2 linked regions of the Ketobacter sp. MCCC 1A13808 genome follow. The protein of the gene in region 2 binds, or shares a complex with, the protein of the main gene of each other region. Links are inferred from orthologs where the notes say so. Each region holds a gene or a part of one and is shown on either strand. Other genes may lie near its edges.

What was found.
Region 1: the proteins of xseA (region 2) and FT643_RS04435 are in contact, whole or in part, in a cryo-EM structure (PDB 8TXR), measured with the Escherichia coli proteins. The link is inferred for Ketobacter sp. MCCC 1A13808 from one-to-one orthologs.

Annotation. Positions count from the first base shown.
Region 1 is NZ_VRKW01000002.1:92,840-110,381, reverse strand. What follows is about bases 6,820-9,524. They hold FT643_RS04435 (exodeoxyribonuclease VII small subunit), read right to left. Parts: upstream 8,443-9,524; coding sequence 8,197-8,442; downstream 6,820-8,196. Other genes in these bases: FT643_RS04425 (flagellar motor protein MotB), read left to right, coding at 9,488-9,524; pomA (flagellar motor protein PomA), read left to right, coding at 8,663-9,427; ispA ((2E,6E)-farnesyl diphosphate synthase), read right to left, coding at 7,300-8,196; dxs (1-deoxy-D-xylulose-5-phosphate synthase), read right to left, coding at 6,820-7,164. Also shown: ahpF (alkyl hydroperoxide reductase subunit F), read left to right, coding at 1-395; FT643_RS04455 (PAS domain S-box protein), read left to right, coding at 690-4,880; FT643_RS04450 (RNA recognition motif domain-containing protein), read left to right, coding at 4,951-5,187; more of dxs, read right to left, coding at 5,248-6,819; more of FT643_RS04425, read left to right, coding at 9,525-10,615; FT643_RS04420 (AraC family transcriptional regulator), read left to right, coding at 10,693-11,736; FT643_RS04415 (hypothetical protein), read left to right, coding at 11,761-12,786; cell division topological specificity factor MinE, read right to left, coding at 12,884-13,156; septum site-determining protein MinD, read right to left, coding at 13,156-13,968; septum site-determining protein MinC, read right to left, coding at 13,993-14,733; coq7 (2-polyprenyl-3-methyl-6-methoxy-1,4-benzoquinone monooxygenase), read right to left, coding at 15,024-15,689; FT643_RS04390 (AAA family ATPase), read left to right, coding at 15,792-17,291; FT643_RS04385 (hybrid sensor histidine kinase/response regulator), read right to left, coding at 17,300-17,542. UniProt on the Escherichia coli protein: Bidirectionally degrades single-stranded DNA into large acid-insoluble oligonucleotides, which are then degraded further into small acid-soluble oligonucleotides.
Region 2 is NZ_VRKW01000018.1:17,207-32,135, reverse strand. What follows is about bases 2,290-5,199. They hold xseA (exodeoxyribonuclease VII large subunit), read right to left. Parts: upstream 4,469-5,199; coding sequence 3,110-4,468; downstream 2,290-3,109. Other genes in these bases: FT643_RS20610 (alpha/beta hydrolase), read left to right, coding at 4,765-5,199; FT643_RS20620 (efflux RND transporter permease subunit), read right to left, coding at 2,290-2,905. In the rest of the region: FT643_RS20625 (DUF2914 domain-containing protein), read right to left, coding at 1-471; more of FT643_RS20620, read right to left, coding at 533-2,289; more of FT643_RS20610, read left to right, coding at 5,200-6,111; FT643_RS20605 (SDR family oxidoreductase), read right to left, coding at 6,588-7,358; FT643_RS20600 (histidine phosphatase family protein), read right to left, coding at 7,375-8,070; FT643_RS20595 (phosphotransferase family protein), read right to left, coding at 8,071-9,144; FT643_RS20590 (acyl-CoA dehydrogenase family protein), read right to left, coding at 9,326-10,540; FT643_RS20585 (LysR family transcriptional regulator), read left to right, coding at 10,629-11,549; FT643_RS20580 (hypothetical protein), read left to right, coding at 11,683-12,933; FT643_RS20575 (AsmA family protein), read left to right, coding at 13,062-14,929. UniProt on the Escherichia coli protein: Bidirectionally degrades single-stranded DNA into large acid-insoluble oligonucleotides, which are then degraded further into small acid-soluble oligonucleotides.

The sequences.
Region 1 (17,542 bases), on a different replicon or contig from region 2:
ATAGCCTGAGCAATGTCACGGTCATCGTATCTGCTATGACCACCGAAGTGAAAGGCGATGGCAAGAAAGTAAATGGCCTTGTGTATCAGGATCGCATCAGTGACGAGAGCCACGAGGTGGAGCTGGAGGGTGTATTCGTTCAGATAGGCTTGGTGCCGAACACCGGCTGGATTAAGGGCAGTGTCGAATTATCTTCTCGCGGAGAAGTGTTGGTCGACGAGAAAGGCCAGACATCCATGACCGGCGTGTTTGCCGCCGGCGATGTTACGACGGTTCCTTACAAGCAGATTATTATCTCAATGGGCGAAGGTGCAAAGGCCTCCCTGGCAGCCTTCGATTATCTGATTCGATCTTCGGTTGAAGACGATAAAGATGAGGAAGCCAGCGCGGCCTAATCCGCCCGCTGTCCCCCCCCTTAACCCAGTTTGGATCCCCGGCATACGGGTCACTTTGAGCGGAGTGAATTTGTATGTCGGTGCGATTCATTCCGCCTGCCTCACTTCTCCCCTCGAATTATCACTCCATTGTTTGTTATTCTAGGTGTCCGATACAGGACGTAGCGTACCTTTTTACGGGTAAATAGTGCGGGACAGATGCCCCATAAATTCGCCGGTTGCCTTTCAAAGACGGGTCTTCGTTCTGTTTTTAATTCAAAATCAGGCCTTTAATTAAAAGCTATGCGAAATCCTATGGCCCCCGGTACAACTACATTACCTCCTTCACAAACAGCGATCAGCACAGTCGCACTGGCTTTGGTTTATTTTCTGTTGGCGATATTCTCGTTTGCAGTTTCACGCAGTGAAGAGGGTGTAGCATTACTGTGGTTACCTAATTCCATTGCCATTGCCTGGCTGTTTCATCGCGCCCGATATAGTTTAAGTCAGCATGTTGCCGCCATTCTGACGGCGAATATCGTCGCCAATCTCGCGTTTTCCAGCACTTTCCTTTATGCGGTTGGTAGCAGTTTGGCGAATTTGATAGAGATCATGATCATGCTGCAATTAGTGCGCAACATGAACGTGATCACTGATCAGCTTTCAGTGAAGGATTCACTGAAAATTCTGTCTACGTTGGGATTGGTTGCAGCGCCCCTAACGGTTTTTACCGGGGCTACCCTGGCCTGGCTTGAAGACGACGTGTCGTGGCGGCAAGCGGTTATTAACTGGTGGTTGGGGGATGTGATCGGAGCCTGTTTGTTACTGTTGCCCGCCCTGAGTTTTACTCGATCTGCCCGGGCTAAGTTATTTCAGGCCAGAGAAATGTTTACCTTGTTGATCATTGTCGGTGTCCTGTTGGTGATAGCATTGACTGTCATAACCTATATGCCATTTCCGTTGGTTTATCTGGTGATGCCGCTGATGGTGGTCGCCATTATGAAAGGCATGCTGAGTTCTGCTGTAGCCGCCAATATTGTGTATCTACTGTTAAGCGCCGGTGTCTTTTGGGGCTGGTGGGACTGGAGTATGTTTCACGAAATGGATGACCTGCGTGGTGTCTGGACTGCCTGCGCTGCAGTGGTCTTCGCGCCCGTGATGATGGGTATTGCCATTGATGAAATCAAACAGCGTCAGGCTGAATTGATCCGCTTGACCGAGCGTATGTCGCTGGCCTCTGAAAACATCGCTTTAGGCTTGTGGGACTGGGATTTAAAGCGGCAATCGATTTACTGGGATAAGCGGATGCGCATGCTCTATAGCATGAAGCCGGATTCCGATCCGCTGCGGGTTGATCAATGGCGGCTCCGAGTGCATCCGGACGATCTGGAACTGGCTGAAGACGCGTTGGTGGATTCCCTGGAGGGCAAGTCGGATTACAACGTTATGTATCGTATCAGCAACCCCGAGGGTGGCTACCGAGCCTTGCATGCATCGGGGATTGTGATACGTGATGCTTCCGGCGAACCCACGCGCATGGTCGGAATGAATTGGGATGTTACTGAGTTGGCGAGTGCTCAATCTGCGATGCGGTCGGCAGAAGCCAAACTGAATTCGGTTGTGGAATCCGCCAGCGAATTTTCCATTATTGCCACCACTACCGAAGGTTTGATTGAAGTATTCAGCGCCGGAGCCGAATTATTGCTGGGTTACAGTAAGCATGAGATGGTACAGCGTAAAACCCCGGTTATATTCCACGACGAAGACGAATTAGTGGAAGTAGGAAAGCAGCTAAGCCTGCAGCATGGCAAGGTGGTCGCCGGTTTCGATGTGTTAATATTCAATGCCCGCAATGGTCTCCTTGAATCCCGTGAATGGACATACATCCGTAAGGATGGTAGCCGTGTACCGATTAATTTGACGGTGACGCCGATCCGGGAAAACGCCGCCATAGTCGGTTATCTGGGTATAGCGAGAAATATCACACAACAGAAGAAAAACGAGTTTGAAATCAAAGCCGCTCACAACGTTCTTGAGCAGCAGATTCGCATGGCACAACAAATGCGGGACGAGTTCGAATCGCTGTTTGAGCTGGCTCCCGGTGCGATGCTGGTGCTGGATGATATGGGAATCGTGATTAAAGCCAATAGCCGGGCTCACGAGCAATTCGGCTATTCCGATACGCTTATGCTCGGTAAAGGTATCACTACCTTCATCCCCGACGTGCAAGAATCAGAGTTAATTGTTAAAAAGTATCACCAGGCGTTGGTCAGCAATAATGCTGGCAATGCGGTATTACACGGAGTGCGCAGTGATGAAAACCAGTTTCTGGCATCCGTTGAATTCAGTCCGCTACTGATCAATGGCGTTCTGCATACTATCGTAAATGTTCATGACATCACGCGGCAAAAAGAAGTGGAACAGGAGCTGGAGTTGTCGCGGGATCTGGCAGAGAGCGCTAATCGCGCCAAGACCGGCTTTCTCGCCAATATGAGCCATGAGATCCGTACTCCGCTTAATGCGGTGTTGGGTGCGGCGCAACTGCTGGATTATACCTCTTTGGACCGCCAGCAATACAAATACGTGGGTATGATCACGGCGGCGGGCCAGGCCTTGCTGGCGGTACTGAATGATGTGCTTGATGTTTCAAAAATCGAAGCCGGGAAAATGGAATTGGCGCATACGCCTTTCGAATTGGGGGATATTCTGGAACCGTTGGCTACGATAATGTCTGCCAATGCCGCCAAAAAAGAGCTGGAGCTGGTTATTGCCATTGATCCGCAAGTACCGCGTCATTTCATTGGCGACTCTGTCCGGATACAGCAGGTGTTGGTTAACTTGACTGGAAATGCCATTAAGTTCACGCAGGCAGGCGAAGTGGTGGTCGAGATCAATCAGTGTAACCGTACCGAGCGTCACATTGAGCTGGAATTGCGGGTGCGCGATACCGGGATAGGAATGTCGGATGAGCAAAAAGCTCGATTGTTCAGTGCATTTTCTCAGGGCGACAGCTCCATTACCCGGCGTTTTGGCGGTACCGGCCTGGGTCTTACGATCTGCCAGAAACTGATTGAAATGATGGGTGGCACCATTGAGATGCACAGTAGCGAAGAGACCGGCACCGAGTTTGTTTGCACCATGCAGCTTGAGTATGTAGTGCCGGGCACGAACCAAGCCGGGGCTAAGCGAGATGTCTTCGGTCAGCAACAGCTGGAAAGAGATCAGCGTCAGGACGCGTCATTGCGCGTGATGTTGGTGGATGGCAATTACAGCTCGCAAAACAGTATAAAACGTTATTTTGAACACTGGTGTTGGCAGGTTGAAGTCGTTTCCGACTTGAATGAGGCCGAGGCGGGTCTGGCAGACCAACGCCGTGACGCGATAGATGTGCTGGTATTCAATCAGAATGTGCGGGGTGTGGACGCGCTGGATCGTTTCGCGGATAAAATGCCTTGTGTCAAATTGATAACAACGCTAGCGAAAGAAGACTTTATCCATCAGCAGATGAATTCCGGAAAATTGATTTTATTGTCCAAGCCGGTGACCGCATCCGGTTTGTTTGAAGGTATTACCGAAGCCCGATCCCGTTTTAATAGTGACGCATTGCCCCGCGCTGTCTATGTAGAGGAACAGTTACGTCCCAAACTCAGCGGGGCGCGTATATTGTTGGTGGAAGATAATCCGCTTAACCAGACCATCGCGTTGGGCGTGCTGGACCAAACGGACGCAAAAGTCGATGTGGTGAATAATGGCGAAGAAGCGGTACAGAAAATTCAGGCGGTCAAAAAGCCATTTGATTTGGTATTAATGGATGTACAGATGCCGGTGATGGATGGTTTCACTGCCACCCGAATTATTCGTGAGCAGCTTCAACTTGAAATACCGATCATTGCAATGACAGCGGGTGTATTGGCATTTGAACGTCAGCAATGCATCGAATCCGGCATGAATGATTTTATCGGTAAACCGATCAATGTTGACTCTATGATTCTAACCATCGCCAAATATTTGCCGAACCAAGCAAAGTTTTATCAGCCTAACTACCTGGAGTTGGAGCAGGAGGCTGGCCGCGAGGAACCACTGCCAGTGGAACAAGAGCGTAAAGAGAATGCTGTGGACAATGATGAAGATATTTTTGATCCGGAAAATATTTTGAAATTCGTGCGTGGAAAACCCGCCCGGGAACGGGAAGTGCTGGCAATGATTGCACGTATCGTTGATGATGGTTTGAAACCGCTGGAAGACGGTCGCCGGTTGTTGGCGGAGGGTGAGGCCGACGAAGCCAGCCGTTACTTCCATACGCTTAAAGGTGCCATCGGAAACTTTGGTGCTAAAGGCGTGTTTCGTACGGCACAAGAGTTGGAAGAGGTAATAAAAGCCAGGAAAAGCGAGCAATACGACGCGAAACTGGATGAGTTCGGTGCAGCATTAAAAGCCATGTTATCTGCTGCTTCCGATTGGTTGAAGACATACCCCGCCTCGGAACTCATCGATTCAGAGGAGTAAAAACCGCAAAAAGCAGCAGTAAAGATAGACTGACACTTCCGTTAATGTGTAATTCCTGACTGGAATGGTAATGAAAATATTAGTTCGAAACTTAGATCGCTTGACAACAGAAGAAGAGATGAAGTGTTTGTTTCAGGCGTTTGGAGCAGTGCAATCCTGCAATCTGGTTATTGATCCGGTGAGTGGCTCGTCCAAAGGATTCGGTTTTGTTGAGATGCCGAAGCCCGGCGAAGCCAAAGCCGCCATCAAGAACCTGAATAACCAAACTGTGGGTAGTAATAAGATCCGCGTTAAGAAAGCGGAATGAAGTCCGAAGGTAACACATGGCTGTCGGCACGATAGGACCGCAAGAGGACACCGTTGATGGCTATACCACGTTTTTATTGAGCGGTTTTTGCTTGAGGGCCTGCAGCCGGGTCCGGATCGAATGGGCGATACCGTCCGCATCCAGTTGACACTCTTGCACCATCTCTGTGGGTTTTCCGTGCTCTATATAGTAATCCGGTATACCCAGATTCAAAACGGGCAGTACCACATTGTTTTGCGCTAATAGTTCATTGACGGCCGAACCTGCGCCGCCCGAAACCGCATTTTCTTCCACCGTCACCAACAAAGAATAGCTCTCGGCCAAGGCCAGAATTAGCGCTTCATCGAGGGGTTTTACAAAGCGCATATCCACCAGTGTGGCGTTCAATTCCGCTGCCACCGGTTTGCAGGAGTGCAGCAAAGTGCCGAAGGCGAGGATTGCCACTTCTTTGCCGCTTTCCAGTACCCGTGCTTTGCCTAAGGGTAGGGCGGTCATGGCTTTTTCGATCGTGGTACCGGGGCCGGTGCCGCGGGGATAGCGGATGGCCGCGGGGCCGGGATGCTGATAGCCGGTATAAAGCATTTGTCGGCATTCGTTTTCGTCGGATGGCGCCATAATCAGCATATTGGGAATGCAGCGCAAAAAGCTGAGGTCATAAGCACCTGCATGGGTGGGGCCGTCTTCCCCCACCAGGCCAGCGCGGTCTATACCAAAAGTGACGTCGAGGTTTTGCAATGCCACATCGTGAATTAATTGATCGTAGGCACGTTGCAAAAAGGTTGAATAGATCGCCACCACGGGTTTTTGTCCGCCACACGCTAATCCCGCAGCGAGCGTGACCGCGTGCTGCTCTGCAATGGCCACATCGTGGTATTGTTTGGGAAAGCGTTTGGAAAATTCCACCATACCGGAACCTTCGCGCATGGCCGGCGTAATACCGACCAAGCGTTTATCCTGTTGCGCCATATCGCACAGCCATTGGCCGAATATATCGCTGAATTTAGGTAGTTTGGGTTTCGCGGGAGCGGTGGTTTTGAGTGCCGGTTTGGGTTCAATTTTAGTTAGGGCATGGTAGCCGATGGGGTCTTTTTCGGCAGGAGAGAAGCCGCGGCCTTTTTGTGTTATGACATGCAGTAAGTGGGGGCCGGGAATTTCCTTTAATTTGTTGAAATAGGTGACCAGCTTTTCAATATTGTGGCCATCGATGGGGCCGATGTAATTGAGGCCCATTTCTTCAAATAACGTGCCCGGCGACACCATGCCTTTCATGTGTTCTTCGGTGCGACGTACAAATTCCATCGCACTGGGCATATTTTCCAGCGCTTTTTTACCGCCTTCACGTAACGCGTTATAGGTGCGGCTGGCCCAAACGCGGGAGAGATAATTTGATAAGCCTCCTACATTTTCTGAAATCGACATTTCGTTATCGTTCAGGATAACTAACATATTGGCGTTGCAGTGGGCGGCGTGATTCAAGGCTTCGAAAGCCATTCCGGCGGTGAGGGCGCCATCGCCGATGACGGCAATGGTTTGATTGTCTTTGCCGGACATCTGACTGGCTAAAGCCATACCCAATGCAGCGCCGATGGATGTGCTGGAGTGGCCCACACCAAAGGTATCGTATTCGCTCTCGCTGCGTTTCGGGAAACCGGCCAACCCGCCGCGCAGACGCAGGGTATGCATTTGCTCGCGACGCCCGGTCAGTATTTTATGGGGATAGGTTTGATGGCCGACGTCCCAAACCAGTTTGTCTTCCGGCGTGTTATAGACGTAGTGCAAGGCAACGGTTAGTTCCACCACACCGAGACCGGCCCCAAAGTGACCACCGGTCTTGCCTACGCAATACATCATGTACTCGCGCAATTCGCTGGCCAGTTGCGGCAGCAGTTCTTCTTCCATTGCGCGCAATTGAGCCGGGGACTCAATTAAATCCAATAACGGCGTGGTGGGGCGGGTGAGCGGTATTTCCTTGAACATCATTTAGCCTGTTAACAGGGTCCGGAGCGGCCAGGGTTGTATCAATGACCGAGCATTATAGAGCCAGTGTGTATTTAACTCATCCTTTGTCGTGGATGGCTACCTAATTTTTTTCAGTTTTTCGTGACGCTGCCACTAGTGACTTCTGGAAACGATGTAGTGGGCCAGTGCCCGCAGAGGGTCGGCTCGGTGATCGAACGATTCCAGTGCCAGATTGGCTTGAGCGCATAATTCCTGGGCCAGGTCCCGCGCTGGTTGCAACCCCAAAATCGCGGGATAGGTGGCTTTTGCCAGTGCCTCATCGGACCCTTTTTGTTTACCCAGTTGTTCGGTTTCCCCAATTACGTCGAGAATATCATCCTGCACCTGGAAGGCGAGACCGATGGCACCCGCATAGCAGTCCAGTGCTTTCAGTTGCTGTGGATTGGTATCGGCAAAAGTCATGGCGCCCAACTTGACGCTGGCCTGGATCAGCGCGCCGGTTTTATGCAAGTGAATGTTCTCCAGTTGTTCAAGCGTCAGGCTTTTGCCTTCGGCTTCCAGATCCAGCGCCTGCCCGCCCGCCATTCCCTGAGTGCCACTGGCAACGGACAGGGTGCGGATCATTCGCAAGCGGGTCGCATCATCAATAGCGCTTGGTGAGCTGGTAAGCACTTCAAAGGCTAAACATTGCAGGGCGTCGCCAGCCAGAATGGCGGTGGCTTCATCAAACGCAATATGACAGGTAGGTTTACCACGGCGCAAGTCGTCATTATCCATTGCTGGCAGATCGTCGTGTACCAGAGAGTAGGAATGAACCATTTCCAGGGCGCTAGCCACGTCTTCTGCCTGGGAAGCTTGGCCGCCCACGGCTTCCGCCGCCGCATAGGCCAACACCGGGCGTACCCGCTTGCCGCCGTTAAATGTGGCGTAACGCATGGCGTCCAACAGGCGGGGGGCGAGAGGGTGTTGTTGTGTCAGCCAATAATCCAGGCGTCGGTTCACGCGCTCCTGGCATCGGGCCAGATAAGGCTCCAGAGCAAAAGTGTTCATTTACTGATTTTCACCATCTTCTTCGAATGGCAATACGGTTTCCTCTCCGTTTTGGGAAAGCAGAATGGCTACTTTTTGCTCAGCTTCGCGCAATGCCAGCTGACACTCTTTGGTGAGCTTAATGCCTTGCTCAAATGCTTCCAGAGACTTTTCCAAAGTCATCTCACCGCTTTCCATCGAGTCCACTAATAGCTCCAGGGATTGCAGTGATTGTTCGAAGTCGATCGCTGTTTTTTTTCTGGCCATGGTGCCTCCTGGAAATTAAGGCGCAAAGTTTCAATGATTGCAGAGGTGAGGTCAATGCGATGCCATCATTTATCCGGTTTGATCTTGGTCTCGTCTGTTTTTTTAGCTGCATCATTCCCTGTGTGCGGGCTGAATTTCTGGAATTCCTGACTAGACTTAAAAACTATGGCCGAGGTGAGTCAATTATTTGTACGTCTTTTAATCGCAATGGAGTTGGCGAGTGGATTTAGCGACCCTTATAGGATTAGTTGGTGCACTGGTGATCGTTGTGATGGCGATGGTGACCGGTGGCGATGTCATGGTGTTTGTTAATCTGCCTTCCATTTTGATCGTGGTAGGCGGTACCTTTTTTGCTGTGATGGCAAAATATTCCCTGGGGCAGTTTTTAGGGGCCATCAAGATCATGAACAAATCCTTTAAAACCAAGATTGCCTCCCCGGAAGAAATCATTCTTGAAGTAGTGGAGCTGGCTGATGCTGCCCGTAAAGGCGGTTTACTGGCGCTGGAAGGCAAAGAAGTATCCAATGAGTTTTTGCAAAAAGGCATACAGTTGCTGGTGGACGGTCATGACCCGGAGGTCGTGAAAAGTATACTCAGTAAGGATCGCCAGGAAACCGCATCGCGCCATACATTGGGCAAAACGATTTTCGTAAATATTGGCGATACTGCCCCGGCTATGGGAATGATCGGAACGTTGGTTGGTTTGGTGCAAATGTTGTCTGCCATGGATGATCCCAAGGCCATTGGCCCCTCCATGGCAGTGGCACTGCTCACCACTTTATACGGGGCGATGATTGCCAATATGTGGGCTTTGCCGGTGGCCGATAAAGTCGGGCTGCGGGCAGAAGAAGAGGGACGGGTCAGTGCCATGATTATCGATGCCTTACTCGCGATTCAGGCCGGCCAAAATCCACGGGTGATACAGGAGTTACTGAAGACTTATTTGCCAGCTTACAAACGCGTAGGCGAAGCCGAGGAACAATGATGCAACTGCAAGCGAAACACCGACAGCGGTTGCCACCGGGATCGGTAGCGAGCTCCGGCCATGTCTGACGAAGAATGCGAATGCGCTCCCTGCCCGAAAGGGTTGCCCGCTTATCTGGCGACGTTTGCCGACTTGATGTCGTTGCTTATGTGTTTCTTTGTGCTGTTGTTAGCGTTCTCGGAGATGGACGTACTTAAGTACAAACAAGTGGCCGGCTCGATGCGCGACGCCTTTGGGGTGCAAAACGAAATCAAAGTGAAAGATATCCCGAAAGGGACTTCTATTATTGCGCAAGAATTCTCCCCGGGCCGGCCGGACCCGACGCCCCTCAACGAAGTCCGGCAGATCACTGCTGAAACCATGAACGTGAACCTGGATGTGCGTTCACCGGGTGATTCAGATTCCAATAAAGGCGATGGCAAGACGGAAGGCGGCGGCGCGGACAATAGTGCCGAAATCCTTGAGCGCCTGATTGCAATGACCCAGGCGGATGCGGTGAAGGTCGCTGCATCGCTCAAAAACGACATTCAAAGCGGTGACGTAGAAGTGGAAACCCGCAACCGTTATATCGTGATCCGGGTGAAAGAAAAGGGGTCATTTCCCAGTGGTTCAGCAACCTTGCGAGCCAGCTTTATTCCCATCATGGATCGCATTCGGGCTGCGATTAAAGATGTTAATGGCAATAATTCGGTGGAAGGGCACACCGACGATATTCCTATTTCAACGGCGCGTTTTCGTTCCAATTGGGAGTTGTCCTCGGCGCGTGCGGTGTCAGTAGCTCATGAGTTACTAAAAACAAAAGACATGGACCCACACAAATTTTCGGTAGTGGGGTTGGCCGATACCAAGCCTTTGATTGATAACAGCAGTGAGAAAAACCGATCCCGTAATCGCCGGGTCGAGATCGTCATCGAGCAAGGGGCAGAGGATGAAAAGTATCTGTCGGGTGAAAAGCCCCTGCCTGAGGACCCTGAGTTCAACCCGGATTTACTGATCCAGTCCGGTTTGGAAAACCTGGAGGGTTTCGATATGGTCATCAGCGATGATAACGACACCTCCAACCCGGCTACCGAAGCCTCGCAACCCCTATCCCCTGATCATCAGCCAGCTGGCCCGGATCGCACACCCGGTGCGGACTTCCCAGCCCCATTCAGTCCAAAGCCCAGTAGTGAAGAAGAGTTTTTCTAATCGCAGAATCAACACTTGTCAGCTTTGTGGTCAAAGAGTAAGGTTTGGTCATTTAGGGCCACGGAAGCGAGCAATTAATGCAATACCGGAGTGAAACCGAGCTGGATCACCTCAGTGCCAGCGCCACCTACGCTGCATTATTGGTGGAAATGCTGGTTAAGAGCGGGATACCTCCGGCGGAGTTATTAGCCGGTACAGAAGTTGAGCTGACCACACTGAAGTCGCCTGACGGGCGTCTATCTGCTGCCCAGTACAAAGCGTTAATTGAAAACGCACAATTACTTTCCCGTGATCCTGCGCTGGCTTTCAAATTCGGCTTTCAACTCAAATTATCCACACACGGCTTTCTCGGTTTTGCTGCCATGAGCGCGTCCACGTTAGGAGAGGCGCTGGAGCTGGCGGTGAAATACTGCCGCACCCGGTTTGATTTCTTGCAGCTGAATATTTTCGATATGGGCGATGAGGTGGTATTGCAGCTGGACGAATTGGTCTCTTTAGGGGAGGCTTCGGTATTCCTGACGGAGTCCGTGATGACCAGCTTTGGCACCATGAGCCTGAATTTGTTGGGAGAGATCCCCGAAGATGTGCGCTGTCGGCGAACTTGTGAGCAGCCGGTGTATTTTGATGAAATGGAAGGCTGGTTTCCGCGCCGGGTGGCGGTTCGCTTTAATCAGGATGCGAATCAGTTAATCTTTAAAAAGCCGTTATTACTAAGGCCGTTGACACTGTCCGATCCGTTGGCGCGGCAATTGGCCGAAGCGCAATGTGAGCGTGAACTACAGACCATACAAGTGGAAGATGACCTGCTGTACCGTGTACACCGGATTCTGAAAGAAGCGCAGCCGGATTACCCGAAACTGGAACAAGTTGCGAGTAAGCTGCATTTATCCGGACGCACGTTCAAGCGACGCCTGCATGACCACGGTACCACCTTTCAGGACGTACTGGATCGGGTAAGAATGGTACAGGCGAAACGTTTATTAACGGAATCGAAGCGCTCGGTGGAAGCCATCGCCATGATGTTGGGTTACAGTGATGCCTCCAATTTCAGCAGGGCGTTTAAACGTTTGCAGGGGGTTACCCCGGCACGGTATCGACGTCAGTATATCAGTCAGATGTAGCGATATTATTTAAGAGGAAATACCATGTCCGAACAAACCCAATCTAATGCGGCGAAACTTCAGGAGGCTCATGTCCGGTTTATGCTGTCCCGCTTGCAGGCGGACGGGTTGCTGCAAACCATCGACCGCGAAGTGTCTGAAATCTATCAATGGGGCGCGACGGTGACCCTGGAAGAGGTTCTGGATCGTGATTTATTGGTGAAAACCGTGTTGCGGCTGGTCGAGCACGCGCCTTTCAACCAGGCCTTGAGAGACATCGTGGTGAAAAGCACGGTAACGGTCATTCAATCTGAACTCAATGACGGCACCAATATAACGTCTCTGGTGCCTAAAGGGGAATACGACAAAGCCGTTTCCCATTTCGCTCAGTTTGAAAAGCTGCGCATGGACATCATTCATCTGATATTGGAAAGTCCGGTTTATAGCGAACTGATTACCGATGTGTTGTATCACGGTATCAAGGATTACGTGATGACCGAAAATGTCGTTGTGAAAAAAGTGCCCGGGGTTTCGGCCCTGATGAAAGCCGGCGCAAAACAATTGAATAAAGCCATGCCGAAACTGGAAGCCGCCGCGGAAGGCACCATCAAAAAGTTTATTGCAGGCAATCTACGCAGTTCGGTAGAACTGTCGGAAAAGGTGCTGAATAATGCTTTGTCCGAAGGCAATATCAAAACCATAGCCGATCACTTTTGGAGTACCGTGAGTGAGAAAGAATTTTCTAAATTTAAGGGCTATGTGACGGAACAGGACATCGACGACAGCATCGCAATCGGTGATACATTATGGGCAGAACTGCGCACGACGGAATACCTGCACAATATGATTGCAAAGGTCATTGTCCATATTCTGGATGAAAATGGCAGCAAGCCGTTGGCCGAGCTGGCCACCGAAATCGGTTATACCCAGGATTACATCAGCGATGAGTTGAAACAGATTCTGCCCGGTTTATTGGGGCGCGAGGCTTTATGGAACTTGATCGAGCAGCGCATTCGCGGCAACCTGGACGATTTCTATAGCAGCGAGGAGTGCGGCCAGGCACTGGCTTAATCTGCTTTGAGTGCCCATTCTAGTTGATAGCGATAGCACGGCTTATGTTATGCAGTTAGGTAGCGCGCCGAGTGGTGCGCCACCTAACTGTTTACTGTCAGGTTGCCGCCAATTCGTCTTCGGTTTCCGGTAACGTGATGTTGAGTTCAAGAACCGCGTACTCATCATTTTTGTCCAGAGTGACGTTCACCATTTCTTCACTGATGGCCACGTACTTACTGATCACCGCGATCAGATCCCGCTGCAAAGCGGGCAGGTAATCCGGTTGGTTTTTTGCAGTGCGTTCATGGGCAACAATGATCTGCAGGCGCTCTTTGGCAACGCTGGCTGTGCTTTTTTTCTTAGATTTAAAATAATCAAAAAATTTCATTACCGACCTCCAAACATTCTCGACAGGAGGCCTTTCTTGGTCGCATTGAGGAATCGGTGCTCAATGTCTTCACCCAGTAAGCGACGTACCGCGTCGATATAGGCTTGGCCTGCATCACTCTCTTCATCCAGAATCACCGGTTGGCCCTGGTTGGAAGCACTGAGTACCGCTTTTGATTCCGGGATGACACCCAGCAACGGTATGGAAAGAATTTCCTCTACATCCCTTACACTGAGCATTTCACCTTTTTCCACCCGTTCCGGGCTGTAGCGAGTCAGCAGCAAGTGTTCCTTAATCGGCTCTTCCCCGTTTTCTGCTCGCAGGGTTTTGCTTTGCAGTATGCCCAGGATGCGATCCGAGTCCCGTACTGATGAGACCTCCGGGTTGGTTACGACCAGCGCGCGGTCGGCGAAATACATGGCCATGTGGGCCCCTTTTTCGATGCCGGCGGGTGAGTCGCACACAATATAATCGTGGGTTTTCTTTAAATCGTTGAGTACCTTTTGAACACCTTCCTGGGTTAAAGCGTCTTTGTCACGAGTTTGGGACGCTGGAAGGATGCTGAGGTTTTCTACACGTTTGTCTTTAATCAGGGCTTGATTCAGGTTGGCTTCGCCATTGATCACGTTAACGAAGTCATAAACCACTCTCCGTTCACAACCCATGATCAGATCCAGGTTACGTAAACCCACATCAAAGTCGATAATGACGGTCTTGTGGCCTTTCAGGGCCAGGCCGGTTCCGAGGGCTGCGCTGGTCGTGGTCTTGCCAACACCACCTTTGCCTGAGGTCACCACGATAATTTCTGCCAATGTCGTATCCTCTTTATTAAATTGTCACAGTGGGCTGATAATAAGTTGGTCACCTTCAAGGTGAGCGCGGATTGCCTGCTTCCAGTGCTCTCCGCGAAGGTCTTCGTTCACTTTGTAATTGCCGGCGATGGAAATAAGCTCCGCTTCCAGCTGTTGACAAAATACCCTGGCACTTGCGTCACCTTTGACGCCCGCCAAAGCCCGGCCTCTTAACGGACCGTAAACATGGATATTGCCGTCGGCCAGGATTTCTGCACCGGCACTAACGGGGGCAATCACCACCAGATCACCGCCGGGCGCATAAATTTGCTGACCGGAACGTATCGGGGTTGTAATAATTTTATTCGCCGTGGCAGGAACTTCTTCTTCCACTATTTCAAGTTCGTTTGTGGCCTCGGTTGCTGGCTTGGCGGGTTGCGTCTGCCGGCTGCTGGTGGCAGGAGGCAGTATCGGTAGCCCGGCTACGTTAGCAGATACCGCCTGCTGTTCAGTTCCACCCCTGATTGCAACCGGAACCATGCCGAATTCACGACACAGTTCACTCAGTTCAATAAAGTCCACGAATTCATCGTTTGCGCATTTTTCCAGGCTGAGGATGACCGGGGTTTGCTGAAAAAAATCGGGGGCAGTGCTTACCTTGGCGGAGAGGGCATCATTGAAGCTCTGATAATCGTAACGATAGAGCTCCAGTATGGTCATTGTGACGCGGCTGCCTTTCAGTTTGAAACAGGCTTCCGTGTCAATTGCGGCTTCAGTGTCCAGCATAGATCCTTGGAGTAATCAGTTTTTTTGTTTGAATGTTTCCGGCGGTTTGATAAAGCAAATCGGAGTTTGCTTTATCCAGGTTCCGGAATTTATAGTGCGATGTACAGTGGCCTGGTTTTTTGCATCAGGTCAATGTTAATGCCACCACTTTTCGGTCCATAATCTGCCCCTAATTGTAACAGAACTTCAGAAAAGTGATGGAAAAAGTTTGCGCTATACGGCGGTTTTGTTGCATTTTTTTGGCAAAAACGCTGTCCGTTTCCTAAATGTATTTTTTCCAATGCAAAAAATTAAATCCGGTAGGCGGTGGTCGTCATGACTTTCGCCACGGATTGCATTAATTTTTTGACCGGAAAAGGCAAAGCCATTGCGCCGGCTTGGTGGGCGGTTTGCGCGTGTCGTGCTTCATCTTCCTGCATTTGCTGTAATATTTTGCGGCTTCTTTCGTCTTTTTGCGGCAGCTTCTCCAAATGTCCCTGCAGGTGCGCGCAAACCTGATGTTCGGTTTCTTCAACAAACCCCAGGCTCCAGCGATCACCGATTACTCCGGCTCCCGCACCAATGCCAAACGAGAGCACGTACCAAAGCGGATTCAAAAAACTGGTGTGACTGTTTAACTCGGTTATCCGCTGTTGGCACCAGTACAGATGATCTTCTTCCTCTTGCGCGGAGATTTCCATTTGCCTGCGTATGCGGGGTAGACGCGCGGTGGCGGCCTGCCCTTTGTAAAGTGCCTGTGCACAGACTTCGCCGGTGTGATTTACTCTCATTAATCCGGCAACGTGGCGGCGTTGTTGCGGACTGAGCTGTGGACATTCAGTATCGTTGGCTGGGTGGGCCCGTTCACTGCCGTGATGGCCGCCAGCCAGGGTTCGTAGCGCATTGTCTGCCTGGCCGATCAGACGGTCAAAGACGCTAAGGTGGCGTGATGGATGCTGGTTACGCTGACTGCTCATGATCGGGTTCCGACGTCGCCGCTGAAAAATGACTATTATATAGGTTCTGACCCGTTGCGGAAGTCCCGCAACATCCCGCTCAAGAATAAGGACAGTGTGACCCTGATGCCCGATGTAAACGACCTGGAAATTATGATGCGGTCCAGAGTGCCGCTGATCATCATTGAAACCCATGAAGAGCCACGGGCGCTGGATTTGATCAAACGCAGCGGGATTCAGCTGAATAAACCGGTTTTCAGTTGGTCGGTGACCGAAGGGGTGAAGCGGATTGATTTGACCCATGAAATCGACGAGCGGCAAACCAGTGAGCCGGAAGCGGTGTTGCGTCATATAAAAGCATCTGCGCGCGCCGGCATTTTCGTACTTTGCGATATTCACCCGTATCTGGAAGGGGAGCCGAGAAATATACGTCTACTGAAGGAAATTGCCATGGCCCACGATCAGAACCAGCACACAGTGGTGCTGCTCAGCCACGCTTTTGTTATTGCACCGGAGTTGCAACGTTACAGTGCGCGGATGGAGATTTCCTTACCCAATGATGAGCAGCTGATGCACTTGGTGAAGGAGGAGGCTGCAGTCTGGTCTTATCAGAACCAGGGGTTGAAAGTAAAAACCGATAACCGGACCTTGTCGAAACTGGTGGCCAATCTGCGTGGCATGACCTTTTCCGATGCGCGGCGGTTGGCTCGTGGCGCTATATTTGATGACGGGGCTATTACCGCCAGTGATCTGCCGGATCTGAACAAAGCGAAATTCGAGCTGCTGGGAATGAACGGCGTTCTCAGCTTTGAATACGACACCGCCAGCTTTTCCGACGTGGGCGGCTTGAGTGTGCTCAAAAATTGGTTATTAAAACGTCGCGAGCGTTTTTTGCAGGTGCAAGACGCAGCCACTAGTGATACCGCATTGGATATGCCCAAAGGGGTGTTATTGCTCGGTGTGCAGGGGGGAGGTAAAAGTCTGGCCGCGAAGGCCGTGGCCGGTATGTGGGGGGTGCCTCTGTTGCGGCTGGATTTTTCGGCATTGTTTAATAAGTTCATCGGCGAAACGGAGCGCAATCTGCGCGAGTCGTTGGCGTTGGCCGAGGCGCTGTCGCCCTGCGTGTTGTGGCTTGATGAAATCGAGAAGGCGGTGTCCGGAGAAGACAGCGACAACGGAACGTCGAAACGATTGTTGGGAGCGTTACTGACCTGGATGGCGGAGCGTAAGGCACCGGTGTTTCTGGTGGCAACCTCGAATGATATTTCCCGACTGCCGCCGGAGCTGGTGCGCAAAGGCCGAATGGATGAGATTTTCTTTGTCGATCTTCCGGGCGAGGCGGTTCGCCGTGATATTTTCAGCATCCATCTGACAAAACGTGGTCATGATCCTTCGACGCTGGATCTGGATTCCCTGGCATATAGTAGTGAAGGGTTTTCCGGGGCTGAGGTTGAGCAGGCGTTGGTGTCAGCGTTATATCGTTGTCAGGCAGAAGGGGCGGCGCTGGACACCCGGCACATAATGGACGAAATTGCTTCTACTAAGCCGTTATCAGTGGTAATGGCCGAGCCACTGGCCGCGTTACGCCACTGGGCCGGGGGACGGACCGTGGCAGCGGATTAATCCTGCGCCTATGGGTGGTTGTCATTATCCATGGCCGGATCAATAACGGATCCGGGATGGTCCGACCATAACAACAGAATGTCCCGCAGCTCGTTGAGTTCGATCGGTTTTGCCAAGTGCGCATTCATACCGCAGCGTAAGCTGCGCTCTTTGTGCTCATCCATTATGTGTGCAGTGAGGGCAATAATAGGAATCGGTTTACGATTGCATTCCTGCTCCCATTGGCGGATGGCTACCGTGGCTTCAAATCC
Region 2 (14,929 bases):
GACGTTAGCCAGTACTGCCCGGGTAATATCTTTGCTCAGGATTTCCGTGTTAACCGAGAACTCCGGGGCCGCGGCTTTGGCGGTGTCAATGCTGCCGGAGAGGGCAGCAACGGATTCTTTGTCGGCTGCTGGCGTGGCCATGGGTGTCGGGACTGCAACTGGAGTGTCCGGCTGTTCCGGCGTTGGTTCAGCCGCCGCTACCGGGTTTTTTGTTACAGGCTGGTTCTGTGGTTCCGCAGCGGAGGCGAGCTGGATCGAGTCACCTGACTCGGGTGTATCTCCGGATGCCGTAAGGGGCGCGAGCGGGGTGTTGCCATCATCTGACGATTTCAGCAAGTGGTAGGCGCCCCATGCTGAAAGTGCCACAATCACAACCGCGACAGCAATGGTTGCGACAATCCGGTGCCACAGAATTTGTTCGGTGTATTCCGGGGCGTTGTGTCGATAATGATCAAATTGAGGCTTATCCATTGATGTCGTTGCTCCTTACCCTGTTGCAAACGATGGCAAGAATACCCAGATTAAGCACAAGTCACAATGATTCTGGCGCACTGGAACCCGTCTCTGTCAGCGTTTGTGTCACAGTTGTCGGTTTCTTCCCTGCCAGAAACATCAGCAGAGGAGGCAAAAAGAAAAAATCGATAATCAGCGCCACGACGATGGTGATTGCCGTGAGTAATCCCATGTCCGCGCTGAGCCGGAAATCGGAAAACGCTAGCACGCCGAAATTTGCGGTAAGAATTATGGTTGTCACAAATAACGCAGTGCCCACGGTGCGGAAAGCATAACGGATGGCGTCCGGCTCACTCAGATTCTGCTCACGCTTGGCACGCAAATATTTACTAATAAAGTGCACGGTGTAATCCACTACGATTCCCAGAGTCATACCGGCAACGGCGGACAAGCCCAGCCCGATTTGTCCCACGGTCAATCCCCAGATGCCGAACCCGACTGCTGCCGGAATCAAATTGGGCACCAGACTGATTAAGCCGAATTTGAGTGAGCGCAGTGCGAAACCCAGCACGACGGAAATAATAAGCAATGCAATGAATGCGCCTTCTAGCATGCTGCGGATGTTGCTGTAGCCCATGTGGGCAAACATGATATCGGAGCTGGTTCCGGGGTGGTAAAGCGACTTGGGGGCATGCTCTTTCATCCAATCTTGAGAGCGGCGTTGCAAAGACAGAATACTGTCGGTGGAACTGTCCCTCACAGTTGCTGTTATGCGGGTGGAGGATTTGCTGCTGTTCAGCAAATTATTGAGATCCAGCCCGAAAGGCAGTGAAAACTCGTATAGCAGCAGATACTGTGCTGCAAGCTCACGTTGATCTGGAATTTTATACCAGGCAGGGTCGTCGTTGTGCATGGTTTTGTTGAGACGCTTCATAATGTCGGTATAGGTAGTGACGTGAAGCACTTCTGGTTGTGCGGATAGCCAATCAGAAAACTGTTCGACGGTTTGCAGGAATGCGGGATTACTGATGCCGCCTTCCTCCTGAGAATCCAGCGAATAGGAGATGGTGTTATTGGTGGTCAGATGATAGCGGACATAATCGGCATGTTGACGGATTTCGGTGCGGGTATCGAAGTATTCTGCCCATACATCGTTAAGACGGTTGTTGAAAATAAACGATGTGGAAAAGAGGACAGCTGCGGCGGTGATAATAAAAATAGGCAGACGGCGCTCAATTACGAAGTTAGCCAGCCAGTCGTTATTTCCCCCTGATTTTTGTTTGCCGGGTTTGATATCAAAGGGAAGTACCATCACCAGGGCGGGCAACAATACGACCGAAAATATCCAGGCCGCAAATACACCCACAGCGACGACGTTGCCGAGATCCCGGAACGGCGGGGACGCACTGAAGTTAAGTGACAAAAATCCGATAATAGTGGTTAGACTGGTGAGCATCACTGGTTGGTAATTCAGACGCAGGCTATTTTCCATAGCCGCTTGCTTATCTTGTCCGGCCTGTCGGTTTTGAAAGTAAGTGGCTAACAGGTGCATACAGTCTGCAATCGCCAGAGTCAGAATCATGGTTGGCGCATTGGCGACGGGAGGGGATACCGATATCCCAATGAATACCATTGCCCCCATAGCCGCCAGTACTGAAGTCACAATGATAACCAAGGTGGCGAAGGTGCCACTAAGACTGGTGAGAATGCTACCACTGGCAACAAACATAAAACCGGCGATGCAGACGAGCGCGACCAGTAAGGCCAGCGGCACAAGATTTTTCATGTCATACAACGTGGCTTCTTTAAAGGCGTTGTTGCTCATCACTTTTCCCACCAAATAAAAGTCCGCCTGGGGGTATTTTGTCTTAAGGGATTTGACGAATTCCCGGGTAGACTTGACGACGAGCTTAATGGCGGCACCTTTATCCGCTTCCTGATGAAAATTGACGATGACATTTATACCGGCCATTTTTGCGTCCGGTGATATCAAGCGATTGACCAGTTGGGGTTCATTGACGGCAATTTGGCGGATGCCTGCGAGTTTTTCCGGGCTGTTGGGTGCTGGGGCTGTTACCAGGTCCTCCACCAGCAGGTCGTCATCTTCTGCGATAGTGTGTTGAAAATTAGTGATGGAGTCGACCCGTTGGGAATAGGGTAGTTGCCATGCTTGTTCCGTAATATCCTGCAGGATCGAGAGCGTTTCGGCGCTGAAAACGTTGCCGCTTTTGGGAGCAACAGCGATAAAGACATTATCAACATTGGTGTAGGTACTTTGCAGCCCATGGTAGGCCACCAGGTTTTCATCCTGATCCGGAAAGAATTCTTCGAAATCGGTGGTGATTTGTGTGCGGGGTAATGCGGATGCCAAGGCCGCGACGCATAATAGGCAGGCCAGAATCACCAGTAATGGATGGCGCACGATGGCGTGATTAATTCTATCCAATAGCATGAGTTGGTTAGCTCTCCATGTCTTAAACCTTTAACTACAGGTCATTCTTTTTATAATCGAGACGACTTCGGTTTTTCCGAAGCGGGTTGTTCAGATCGTAGTAGCCGTATTCATGGTATATATCGTAGACCAAAACCAACAGATTATGGAAAGTCGGAGCGATAACTTTGTTGTTAAATCACTGTTTGTGACGACAGCGTTGAATCAATCGGTAAGCTCAGTCTTTTCAACTTGGCAAATTAGTGCGCCATGTTGTAGCTGGCTGATAATCTTATCCCCCGGACTTACCCTTCTAGCATCGCTAATTACTTTTCCTTCGGTTGATTTGGTAATCGAGTAGCCCCGGCCCAATGTATTGAGCGGGCTCACCGAATTCAGCCGTTGAGCAAGATTGGCTGACTGGTTCTGGCTTTGTTTTAGCTGTTGCTGCATACCCTTAACTAAAGCTTGGGATAAGCTCAGTACGTCCTTGCGCAAGGATTTGATCTGGTGCGTCGGAGTCTGTGCCAGTAGTTGCGCGCGCACCCGCTCAAACTCACTTTGCTGTAAACGCAGTCGTTGACTGATTGTATGGCGTAGGCGCAAATCTAATTGATCCAGGCGCTGGGCATGTTCCTGTAGGCGTTTACCCGGGTGCTTCAATTGTCGGCTGGCCCAGTCCAGGCTCTGTTGTTTAAATTGAAGGTGACGCTTGATCTTCTCTTTCAGACGCAATTCATAGGCATTCAGACTTTCCATTAATTTGCTGCAGTCCGTACTAAGGAGCTCAGCAGCTGCAGAAGGCGTCGGAGCCCGTACATCCGCAACAAAATCAGCGATGGTAAAGTCGACTTGATGCCCGACGGCCGAGACCACCGGCAATTCACTTGCGGCAATGGCCCTGGCGACGGATTCGTCATTGAAACACCACAAATCTTCCAAAGAGCCACCGCCGCGCCCCACAATCAGCACGTCACACTCATTACGCCGGTTCGCCGTTTCAATTGCTTGGCAAATGGCGGCGGCGGCCTGATCACCCTGAACCAGTGTAGGATAGAGAATCACTTCTGTGATGGGCGAACGGCGCTTTAGTACAGAAAGAATATCGTGGATGGCCGCCCCGGTGGCGGAAGTGACCACACCAATACGGGTAGGGTGCAGGGCGATGGCCTGTTTGCGATCATCATTAAACAAGCCTTCCTGTTGCAGTTTGCTTTTAAGCTGTTCAAAGGTTCGTTGCAGTGCACCTAAGCCGGCTTCTTCCATATGATCGATGATCATCTGATAGTCGCCCCGCGGTGCGTAAAGACTTAAGCGCCCCCTGACCAGCACTTGCATTCCGTCTTTGGGCTTAAATGGCAGCCGCACATTGTTGCCGCGAAACATGGCAGCGCGTAGTTGCGCGCCATCGTCTTTCAGCGATAAATAAATATGGCCGGAACGGGGCTGAACCAGGTTTGAGATTTCCGCTTCAACCCACACTGCGCGGTACTCAGTTTCCAGTAAACGTTTTACGGTCTGGTTGAGGTCCGATACCGAGTAAACGTGGCGATGGCCAATGTCATCAGGTATGTCTTTATTCATGGGGGCATCATACTGGAATGTGAGAAGCGCTTCTACAACACCTGTATTAACACTGCTATCAGCCCGGGTTGGGGTGCCGCGTTGCACAATCACCTAAGGAAATTGCATAAACCGGCTTAATAGGGTCATGGCCAAACTCAAGTTGTCCTGCAATCACCAACTTCGAATATTCGCTTTTGCTACTCTGGGCATGACGTTGTCGCGCCTGCTTTCGCTTCCTCCTGGACGCGCAGCGCTCGATAGCTGTTTGCCAACAATAAGACCCATAACAAAAATCATGAAGGGTGGAAAAGTTTATGTCTTTATCGCGAACGATGCTTAGCGGACTGTTGCTAAGTTGTGTAATGCTGTTGTCTGCATGCGGCGGGGCGGGAGTCGAAGGGCTCTATGTCGCTAAAACTGAGGACGGACTCGATATAAAAATGAAACGTTACCGGCCGTCGCCGCAGGACAGTTTCCGTAAAGGTACGCCGGTTCTGCTGTTCCCCGGTATCACGCTTAACTTCAATCAGTTTGATGTGCACACACCAGCTTGGCTGAATAGCTACCACTATGCATTACCCAATAATGCACCGGCGTGGGCGAAGAACGATCCTACCGTTCAGGACGACAACCTGAAGTACTTTAGTCTGGCGCATTATCTGTATCTGCGCGGTTATGATGTTTGGATGGCAAACTACCGAGGCGTAGGGCGGGGCGATTTTGCCAGCGATCATGGCCATAACAATACCAATCTGGATGTGTGGTGTGCTTTGGATTATCCGGCAGCCGTGGACAAGGTGCGTGGTGTTACCGGCAAGAAACCCGTAATCGGTGGGCATAGCACCGGCGGCTTGTGTGCCTATCTTTATCTGCAGGGATTCACTATGGATGCGGATGTGGTAAAAGAGGGCGACTATCTTCCGCACGCATCAGCCAATGCGGCTCTGGCAGCCCAGCGCAATAACAATGTTGCCGGTTTCCTGGGTATTGATCCGGCTGGTACCCCGGTGCTTGCGTATGAGTGGGTCATTGATAACCCGCTTATCTGGGATACCCTGGCGCTCGAATGGCTGATTGATCTGGATACGATTCTGCCCTATGCGACCAAGTTGTTGCATCCGGTAGTGACCTCCGGTGCTATTGATATCCTGTTTAAAGGCGTCACGTCGTTGGCGGATAATTTCCCGGCTTTCTTTCCTCACTGGGCTGATTTGTTCGGCGCGCTGGACTTCTGGCGTACGGATAATATGAACGGCTATGTTGAGGATTACCACGCTCGCATTGCATTCTCCAGTTTTTATCTGGGTGGTATTGCGCAATATGCGGATTGGGGCACCAACGGTGTTTTCCGAGAGTTCTGGCAGAACGGATATGAAAATAAAGATTTGGTAAATCCGCCGGATCAGGCACCTGGTGATGGTTATTTCTATTTCCAGGATAATATGGCGAACTTTACGGTGCCGGCATTTTCACTGTTTTCTGAGGCTTCCGGTTTAGTGGATACCAGCACCATGGTAAACGTAATCTATAACGGTAAAACGCATAATGCCAAAGATGGCTGGATAGAGGTGCCTGGCACCGGACATCTCGATGTGGTGAATGGCAACAATGCTCCCACCGTGGGATTCCCTGCCATCGCGGATTGGCTGGATACGTTGTAATAGGGGTTTTTATTACTGTAAAAAGAAAAGGCTTCCCGTTGTGGGAAGCCTTTTTAATTCTGTTTAAGACGCTATTTGAACTTCGGTAACCGAATCGCCGCAACCATTAGTTGGCGAAAAACATATAATCCAGATAATCATGCAGCGCTTCCATCATCGCTTCTTCTTCTTTGCTGGTAATACTGAATAGCACTTCTTTGTTTAATACAATTTTCATGGTTTAAACTCCTGATGCTTCTCGTCTGGGTGTTGCAACGTTGAGCGTTCATCTTGCGACGATCAGACTGAGTAGTCAAATAACAGCTAATGGTCTTTGTAACAGGGTTTATATCTATAACCTAATGGCATCAGCAGCGGGAGTGATAGAGCAGGCAGGGATTAGGTTGGGCATAAAACACCCAAAACCAAAGCGGAATCGGTGAGATGCCGCGGGGGTTGGTTTTGAGCGTATGAGTAAAACCGGGCGAAAACCGGTTTTAACCGATTAGAAAGCCACCATCTACCACCAGGCTGGTGCCGGTGGTGTAGCTGGATGCGTCGGATGCCAGATAGAGCACTGCGCCGGACATCTCATCGGGCTGCGCAACCCGTTTTAGCGATAGGTGCGGAAGGATCTGATTTAGAATGACATCGTTCTTCACCAATGCGGAGGCAAACTTGGTATCGGTCGCACCGGGTAGCAAGCTATTTACACGGATGCCGGACGACCCGCACTCTTTAGCAAAGGCCTTGGTCATGGCAATCACAGACGCTTTGGTAATAGAGTAAATGCCCTGCATTGCTCCTGGAATGATGCCGTTCACGGAAGCAACATTAATAATCGAGCCTCCGCCGTTGTCACGCATCAGTTTGCCCGCCTCGATGGACATAAAGAAATAGCCGCGGATATTGACGTCGACCGTTTTGTTGTAGGCACCCAGGTCGGTATCCAGGATGTTACCGAAATAGGGGTTGGCCGCTGCGTTGTTCACCAAAATATTGAGTTTGCCGTGGGTTTCCCGGATGTGTGAAAAAATGGCCTGGATTTGCTCCAGATCACCAACGTGACACGGGAACGCACTGGCTTTACCGCCATCAGCGATAATGCTGTCGGCCACTTTTTGACAGTCATCCACTTTGCGGCTGGAAATAATAACGTGAGCACCTTGCGCTGCCAGTAATCTGGCAATGCCTTCGCCTATACCGCGGGAAGCACCGGTTACTAATGCAACGCGTCCAGAAAGATCAAAGGGGTTTTTCATATCCATGGTGTGAACCTCTTAATTATCGATATGTAAGCATGGATTTGTCTGCGTTGACTTCGAAATGGGCAAAGTCATTAAAATATCGCAGGGTTATTTTTTCCGAATTAAACAGTAAGCAGGTAATGGAGCAATTCATCAGGGACCAGCTCAATTCTGCGATATGGCTGTCCGCTAAACCCAGGCACTGACCGGTGGCGACAGAGATAGGGCCGCCGGAAGAGAATACCGCGATCGACTTCGCTTCCCCACAGGTGCTACGAACCTGGTCCATGGCAGCGTTGCAGCGCGTGATAAATTGCGCCCAGTTTTCGGAGTATTCGTGATCGAACTCGCCGCCGCGCCAGCGATGTAAAGCGCTTTCAAATTCAATTTGAAAGGCTTTGCGGGGATTGTTCTGGGCTGCCAGAAAACGATTCAATGCATCCCGTTCCGCAAATTCCGGACGATGCTTTTCCAGCACTTCTTCGTGGTTGTATTCGTTAAACCCCTCGATAATGGCCGGGGTTAAATTAAAGCCCATGTTACTCATGCAGTGTTGTGCTGTCTGGGCGTGGCGCACCATTGAACCGGCATACACGGCATCAAAGCGGATGCCGCGCTGGTGTAGCGCGGTGCCTAATTGTTTTGATTGCTGAATGCCGGTAGGGCTGAGTTTGTCGTAATTGTCGCTATGAAAGGACGCTTGCCCATGACGAATCAGATAAATGGCTGCCATCTAATTAACGCCGGCTTTTGATAGCAAATCATGACACTGACTTTCCAATACGTTTACCATTTTTCCGAATGAAGCAAACCGCTTATCTTTGGTTTGGCCGTTGTAAAAACGGAAGTAAATTTGCTGCAGAATCACCGCAAGCCGGAAAATGCCGTAGACTCGATAGAAAAGAAAATCCTCTGCATTGAGTCCGGTCTTCGCACAGTAATGAGCGACAACCTGATCTCGGGTCATCATGCCCGGAAGGTGAGTGGGTTGACGGCGCAGCACCTGATGTTCAGCCGGGTCGCCGGCTTCCACCCAATAGGCCAGGGAGTTGCCCAGATCCATCAGCGGATCGCCCAACGTTGCCATTTCCCAATCCAGAACACCGATCACCTCGGTTGGATCCTCCGCATTTAAAACAACGTTGTCCATACGGTAATCATTGTGAATGATACAAACTTTTATTTGAGCAGGCATATTGTCGTGCAGCCAGGCCATGATCGTTTCAAAATCCGGCACATCGTCGGTTTTGGCGGCACCAAAGCGCTTGCTCCAGCCTTCGATCTGGCGTACCACATAACCTTCACCTTTGCCCAAATCGGTTAAGCCTGCGGCTTCATAGTCCACATTATGCAGCTCTGCAAAACGGTCAATGACATTCACACAGAGTTGATGAGCCTGCGCCTCCGACAATGTCAGGCCATCCGGCATCACGTCGCGGGGGATTACGCCGACCAGTCGCTCCATCAGATAAAATTCACACCCCAAGACGGATTCGTCGTCACAAAATGACACCATTTCCGGAACGAAAGGATAAACCGGTTTCAGTTTGCTCATGACTTTATATTCGCGCCCCATATCATGGGCAGATTTGGCCTTGGTGCCAAAAGGGGGACGGCGCAGAATATAATCCTTGTTGTCGAATTTGACCGAATAGGTCAGGTTGGATGCGCCACCCGGAAATTGAGTGATGACAGCGGTTCCTTGCACATCGGGAACAATGTTTTTTACATATTGAGTAATGATCGCCGGGTCCAACTCTTCTCCTTCCCGGACTTTTCCTGCTTGGTCTAAAACAGATTCGGTCATATTAACTCCCTCAGAAACTTGTGATTAACATCGTACTTGGCATTATTTTATAAACTGGATAAGCGCCTTTGATCTGCCGCGACAAATTGTACACCTGCCACGACACGAGGCTAGCCGATGTGTCAAACGGGGCTACCATTTTGTTAGCCTGTGACCGTAACTTGGTAGCCACTTGTTCTGCTCACTTGTATTTTTTTAGCTCGATACGGGCGATCTGGCCACGGTGGACTTCGTCAGGGCCATCTGCCAAGCGCAATACCCGGGCATAGCCATATAGGCTGGACAGTGGAAAGTCATTGGAAACACCACCACCGCCATGGATCTGAATTGCCGCATCAATGACTTTGGTTGCAACGTTCGGCGCCACCACTTTAATGGCCGAGATTTCGGTCATGGCGCCGGAGACGCCAACGGTGTCCATCAGATAAGCCGCTTTCAGTGTCAATAGGCGTGCCATATCAATCTCCAGGCGGGAGTTGGCAATAATGTCGCGATTGCCTCCTAATAGCGCTAACTGTTGTTTAAATGCAACCCGCTCAAGGGAGCGTTCAACCAGATGTTTCAGGCCTCGCTCAGCGGCACCGATCAAGCGCATGCAGTGGTGAATGCGTCCTGGGCCAAGACGTCCCTGGGCAATTTCAAAGCCGCGGCCGGGGCCGGCAATAATATTTTCTTTCGGTACACGCACGTTCGTGAATGACACTTCGCCGTGGCCTTCCGGTGCGTCATAACGATTGAATACCGGCAACATGCGCTCGATTTTTACACCGGGTGTATCCAGTGGCACCAGCACCATTGAATGCTGGCTGTGACGGGGCGCGTCGGGGTCGGTAACGCCCATGAAAATGCCGACTTTACAGTCCGGGTGTCCCACGCCGGAACTCCACCATTTGCGCCCGTTTATGACGACTTCGTCGCCTTCCACGGTGCAGGTGGCTTCCATATTGGTGGCGTCAGATGAGGCTACATCGGGTTCGGTCATAAAAAACACAGAGCGGATGGTGCCTTCCAGTAGCGGTTCCAGCCACTGTTTTTTCTGCGCCTCAGAGCCGTATTTATAGAGCACTTCCATGTTTCCGGTATCGGGTGCGCTGCAATTGAATGCCTCAGAAGCGAATGGGCAGTAACCCATAATTTCTGCCAGCGGCGCATAATCGCGGTTGGTCAGGCCCGCGCCGTATTCTGCATCCGGCAGAAACAGGTTCCACAATCCGGCCTGTTTGGCTTTTTCCTTCCATTCTTCCATCAATGGCGAAACCTGCCACTGGGTCCAGTCCCCGTTCGCTTCGTCTATCTGCTCCAGGTAACGGCGTTCGTTAGGGATGATATGTTCATCCATAAAGGCCTGTACGCGGGCCATTAATTCCTGTGCTTGGGGGGAATGAGAGAAGTCCATTGCGTGCTCCTTGGTTGATTTGCCCTAAGGCTATAAGACTGTCCATAATAAGGCCAATGAATAGTAGGAATTCAAAGGTATAAATATCATGCATATTGGCAAGGTCGACTTGAATCTGTTCAGGGTGCTGGATGCGATCTATCGGGAAGGATCGATTTCCCGAGCCGGGGATCAGTTGAATTTGACGCAGCCAGCGGTTAGCCATGCGCTGGCGCGGTTGCGGGAAGTCTATAGCGATCAATTATTTGTACGTACGGGTAACCGGATGGTGCCTACGCCCCTAACCCGATCCATTATTCAGCCGGTGCGGGATGCGCTGGCCCAATTGCAAACCACGCTCACCACTCCCCAGCCGTTCGACCCTGCCACCAACACAAAATCCGTGGTGCTCGCCATGCGCGATGTGGTGGAGTCGGTGTTGCTGCCGGAGCTGGTGGTGCGCCTGGAAAAGACCGCCCCTATGATGCAAGTCACCAGCGTGCGGGTGCCCCGACGGGAAATGGAGGCTGAACTTTCGTCCGGGCGGCTGGATCTGGCGTTTGATGTGTTGTTGCCGGTGGGGCCGGGTATCAGTCATAAAGAGCTGCTGGAGGATCGGTTTGTTGTGGTTTCCCGAAATAACCACCCCATGCTGAAACAGGGGTTGGACATCGAGCGGTATTTGCAATTAAGACACATTATCGTTTCCTCGCGTCGCAGTGGTCCGGCGGTGGAGGATTTTGAGCTGGGGCGGTTGGGCTACCACCGTAACATTGGCATGCGCTGTCAAAATTACTTCGTGGCTTGGAAAACCATTGCTGAATCGGACATGTTACTAACCGTTCCCGAGAATTACGCCCGGCAGACCCAAAGTAGCCACAAGCTAACCATTTGGCCTATGCCGGTGGAGCTACGCCCCATGGCCAGTTACGTTTATTGGCACACCAGTTTTGACGCCGATCCGGCTAATATTTGGCTGCGAAAGGAAATTGTAAAGTTACACCACAAGATGTCTGTCACAAGACACTAAGCTTGTACAAAAAATTGCATGAATAGGGGGGGCGAAATAGTTAGGATAGAAATGTCAAAAAATATAACTATAAGTGTTCAATAAGTAGAATTATGGCTTGAGGAACAGGCCAATTGCAGTGGGATCTATGGATATGAATCTGACCAATATTGCTTTCCTGGTAATGCTGTCTTTGTGGCTTACAGCGTGCGGTGACCTGGAGGAAGGGGTGCCGCAAGAAGAAGGGGGTGGACGCTTTATAGATGTTCAGGCTCCCACAGTCGGTGAGGACAAAGACATAGACCGGACAGCAGAGGACCCGGTGGATGAAGACGCACCGGTGGATGGCGCGCCGGATGGGGAGGGGCCTGTTGGTGGAGGCACCGGCGAGGAACCGCCCGCTAATGAACCCTCCGACAACGACGGCTCCGATAACGAATCCCCGGATCCGGATACCGAGACTCCGGGTGATGGATCTATCGATGGCGATGAGCCGGGGGACACGCCCGGTGATGGCGTAGTAACCCCGCCCCCTGCTGAACCTCCCACCCAAATTACTGACAATGTCTTTTTTCCTTACGCTGACGACGTTGCCTGGCATTACGATAATTCGGATGTGGTGACACTGGGTGCGCCTCGTGACTTTGCCGGGAAAACCATTTCGCCGTTGCGCCACAGCCTTGATATTCAGGTGTTCGGTGATGAGTATTTTTACGTGGGCGACGGCACTATTTATTATGGTGGTATCAATGCGAACACCGATAGCATACCGTCCATGGATACCGCCGAAGCCCGCATTGAATTTGTATCGTTAAGAAAAGTGTATGACCAATACAGCGATAGCGGCAGTATTGACTACTTAAAGCGCGGCACCATTGCTACTGAGCCGGAATGGCAGCGTGTGGGCTTGGTGTATAACTGGCGTTCTGAGGTATTAAGAAAAGAACTGATTGAAACAGTACAATACGGCCCCGTTCCCGCCGTTGCCGTTGATATTTCTGTTTCTGTACAGATCCCATTTAAGCTGAAGCTTACAAGCGGTATTTGGTTTGCCCCGGGTTTGGGTATTGTGGCTCGCGAACTTGCGGGTCTTACGACGCGCCTGGATTATGTGGAAGGGCTTGCACCACCGGTGGTGTTCAGTTTTGATCAAGGGCAGGGTTTGTCACAGCCGAAACAACAGCTTTTACTCGATGGTATGCCTATTACAGATCATAACTGGCAGACTCAGGTGGCGTATATGGCAGAAGATGAAGACTGGTTGAGAGTTGATTTTGATAGCAGCGGCAGCTGGCGGGCATCGTTGCAGGGGCAAGAGCTGGAAGCGGGCTTGCATGTAGCACAAATACATTTCACCCGTGCATCCGAGTTGCACAAACTGGTCGTTTCAGTTCTGGTGCAATAAGCAACAACCCGGCATAGGCGGGTTTATTCGATTTTTCCACCTTTATCCGGTCAGATGTTATGCTTAAATTTCAGGTGAAGAGCCTGGTTGAGGTTTAACATCGTTTGGATGCAGGAAAGGAAATCGAAATGAGAATTGCAAAAATCATCGGCATTCTTGTGGCCGTCGTCGTCAGCCTGGTGTTAATCGGGGTTGGCGTGCTGCTGTTTGTGGTGGACCCAAATGATTACAAATCACAAATAAGCGATCTGGTGTACGACGCCAGTGGCTACCATCTCACCCTTTCAGGCGATTTGTCCTGGAGCTTTTTTCCTGTGCTGGGCTTCGAATCAGAAGCCGTTTCATTATCAACCGATTCAAATCAAGGCGCCTTTGTCGAATTGCAGTCGATCTCTGTGGGCGTCCAGTTAATACCGCTGTTTTCCAAGCAACTCAAAGTCGACTCACTCAATCTGGCTGGCCTTAACGCGGATCTTCAAGTGGATGAGCAGGGTGTACCAAACTGGCAGCCGATCGGCGCTACCAGCGAAGTGCCAGCAGCGGACGAACCTGAGAAGAAATCAAGCGACGAAACCAATGCGGTATTAGCTGAGCTGGAAATACCGTTAATTCAGCTGAGTAATTCCACCATACGTTACAGTGACCTGCAGGCGGGCGGTCGCTATGTGATTGAGGTCGAATTATTGCAGCTTGAGAACGTGCGGTTAAACCAGCCGTTTGCTGTGACGTTGAAAGCTAGCGCGGATGCAGGTGATGGACTGGCAGTAACATTAGATGGCAAAACCCAGGTTACGCTGGATCTGGACCAATCCCGCTATCAACTGTCCGCAATTGAAATGGCACTGGCGGTGGCCGGCATCGCAGATAAGCCTCTTCCGCTGCAACTGCAAGCGGAGGCGGTCGCGGATTTAAAAGCAGACAGCCTTCAACTTTCAGTGCTTCAGCTAAAGGTGGCCGACTACGCGGCCCGGCTCGAATTGCAGGTATCCCAATTGCAAAACGATCCGGCGATCAATGGACGCTTGCAAATGGCACCCTCTGACTTGCGACCGCTTCTTGTTCAGCTTGGAATTGAACTGCCTGAAATGGCGTCGGCAACGGCTTTATCCAAGGTTGGAGTGGATGCCACGTTAAAAGGTTCACCGCGCGCTATCACGGTTCAACCCTTCACGGTAACACTGGATGAGAGCAAGCTGACCGGACTGGTTGCACTGGACGATATTGAGCATCAGGCGCTTCGATTTGATCTGTTGCTGGATCAAATCGATCTAGATCACTATCTGCCGCCTGCACAAGAAGGCGATGCGGCGGCTGTGCCCGCGCCTGCGAAAAGCAGTGCTCCTGCAGCGGGTGAGGCAGAGCTGATTCCGGTAGAACTGATTCGGTCTTTGAATCTGGATGGACGACTTAACATCACCCAGCTACAGATTCAGAACATTCCCATGCAGAATGTGCTGGTGAAAGTGAATGCGAAGTCCGGCGTACTCAAGGTGTCGCCGATATCGGTAGAAACCCTGGGCGGGAAGATTACCGGTAATGTCAGTGTGGACGCGAAAAATGCCACACCGGTGCTGGATACGGATTTGAATATAGACGGTATTGAGATTGCCTCTGTGGCAAAACAGCTTTCCGATCTGGATCTGTTGAGCGGTCGTGCTTCTTTCAAGCTGGACACCAAGGCGAAGGGAAACGACGTAGATGCTTTGTTGCGGGATGCAGTGGGTAAGCTAAAGCTACAGTTGGATAACGGCGTCATACACGGAATCAACCTGAACAATATCGTGGTGGATGCATTACGCGATCAAATCAGCGACTTGAAAAGTTTCTATCCGGATTATGAAAAATATTTACCCAGGGAGCTGAAGCAGGACACCGACATTAATGCGTTTCTGGCGAACGCAACTATTGAAAAAGGCAAACTTATCATGCCTCAGTTTAATTTCGCGATCGACAACGGAGCAATTGATGCCAGTGGCAATTTTGATCTGATTGAGCA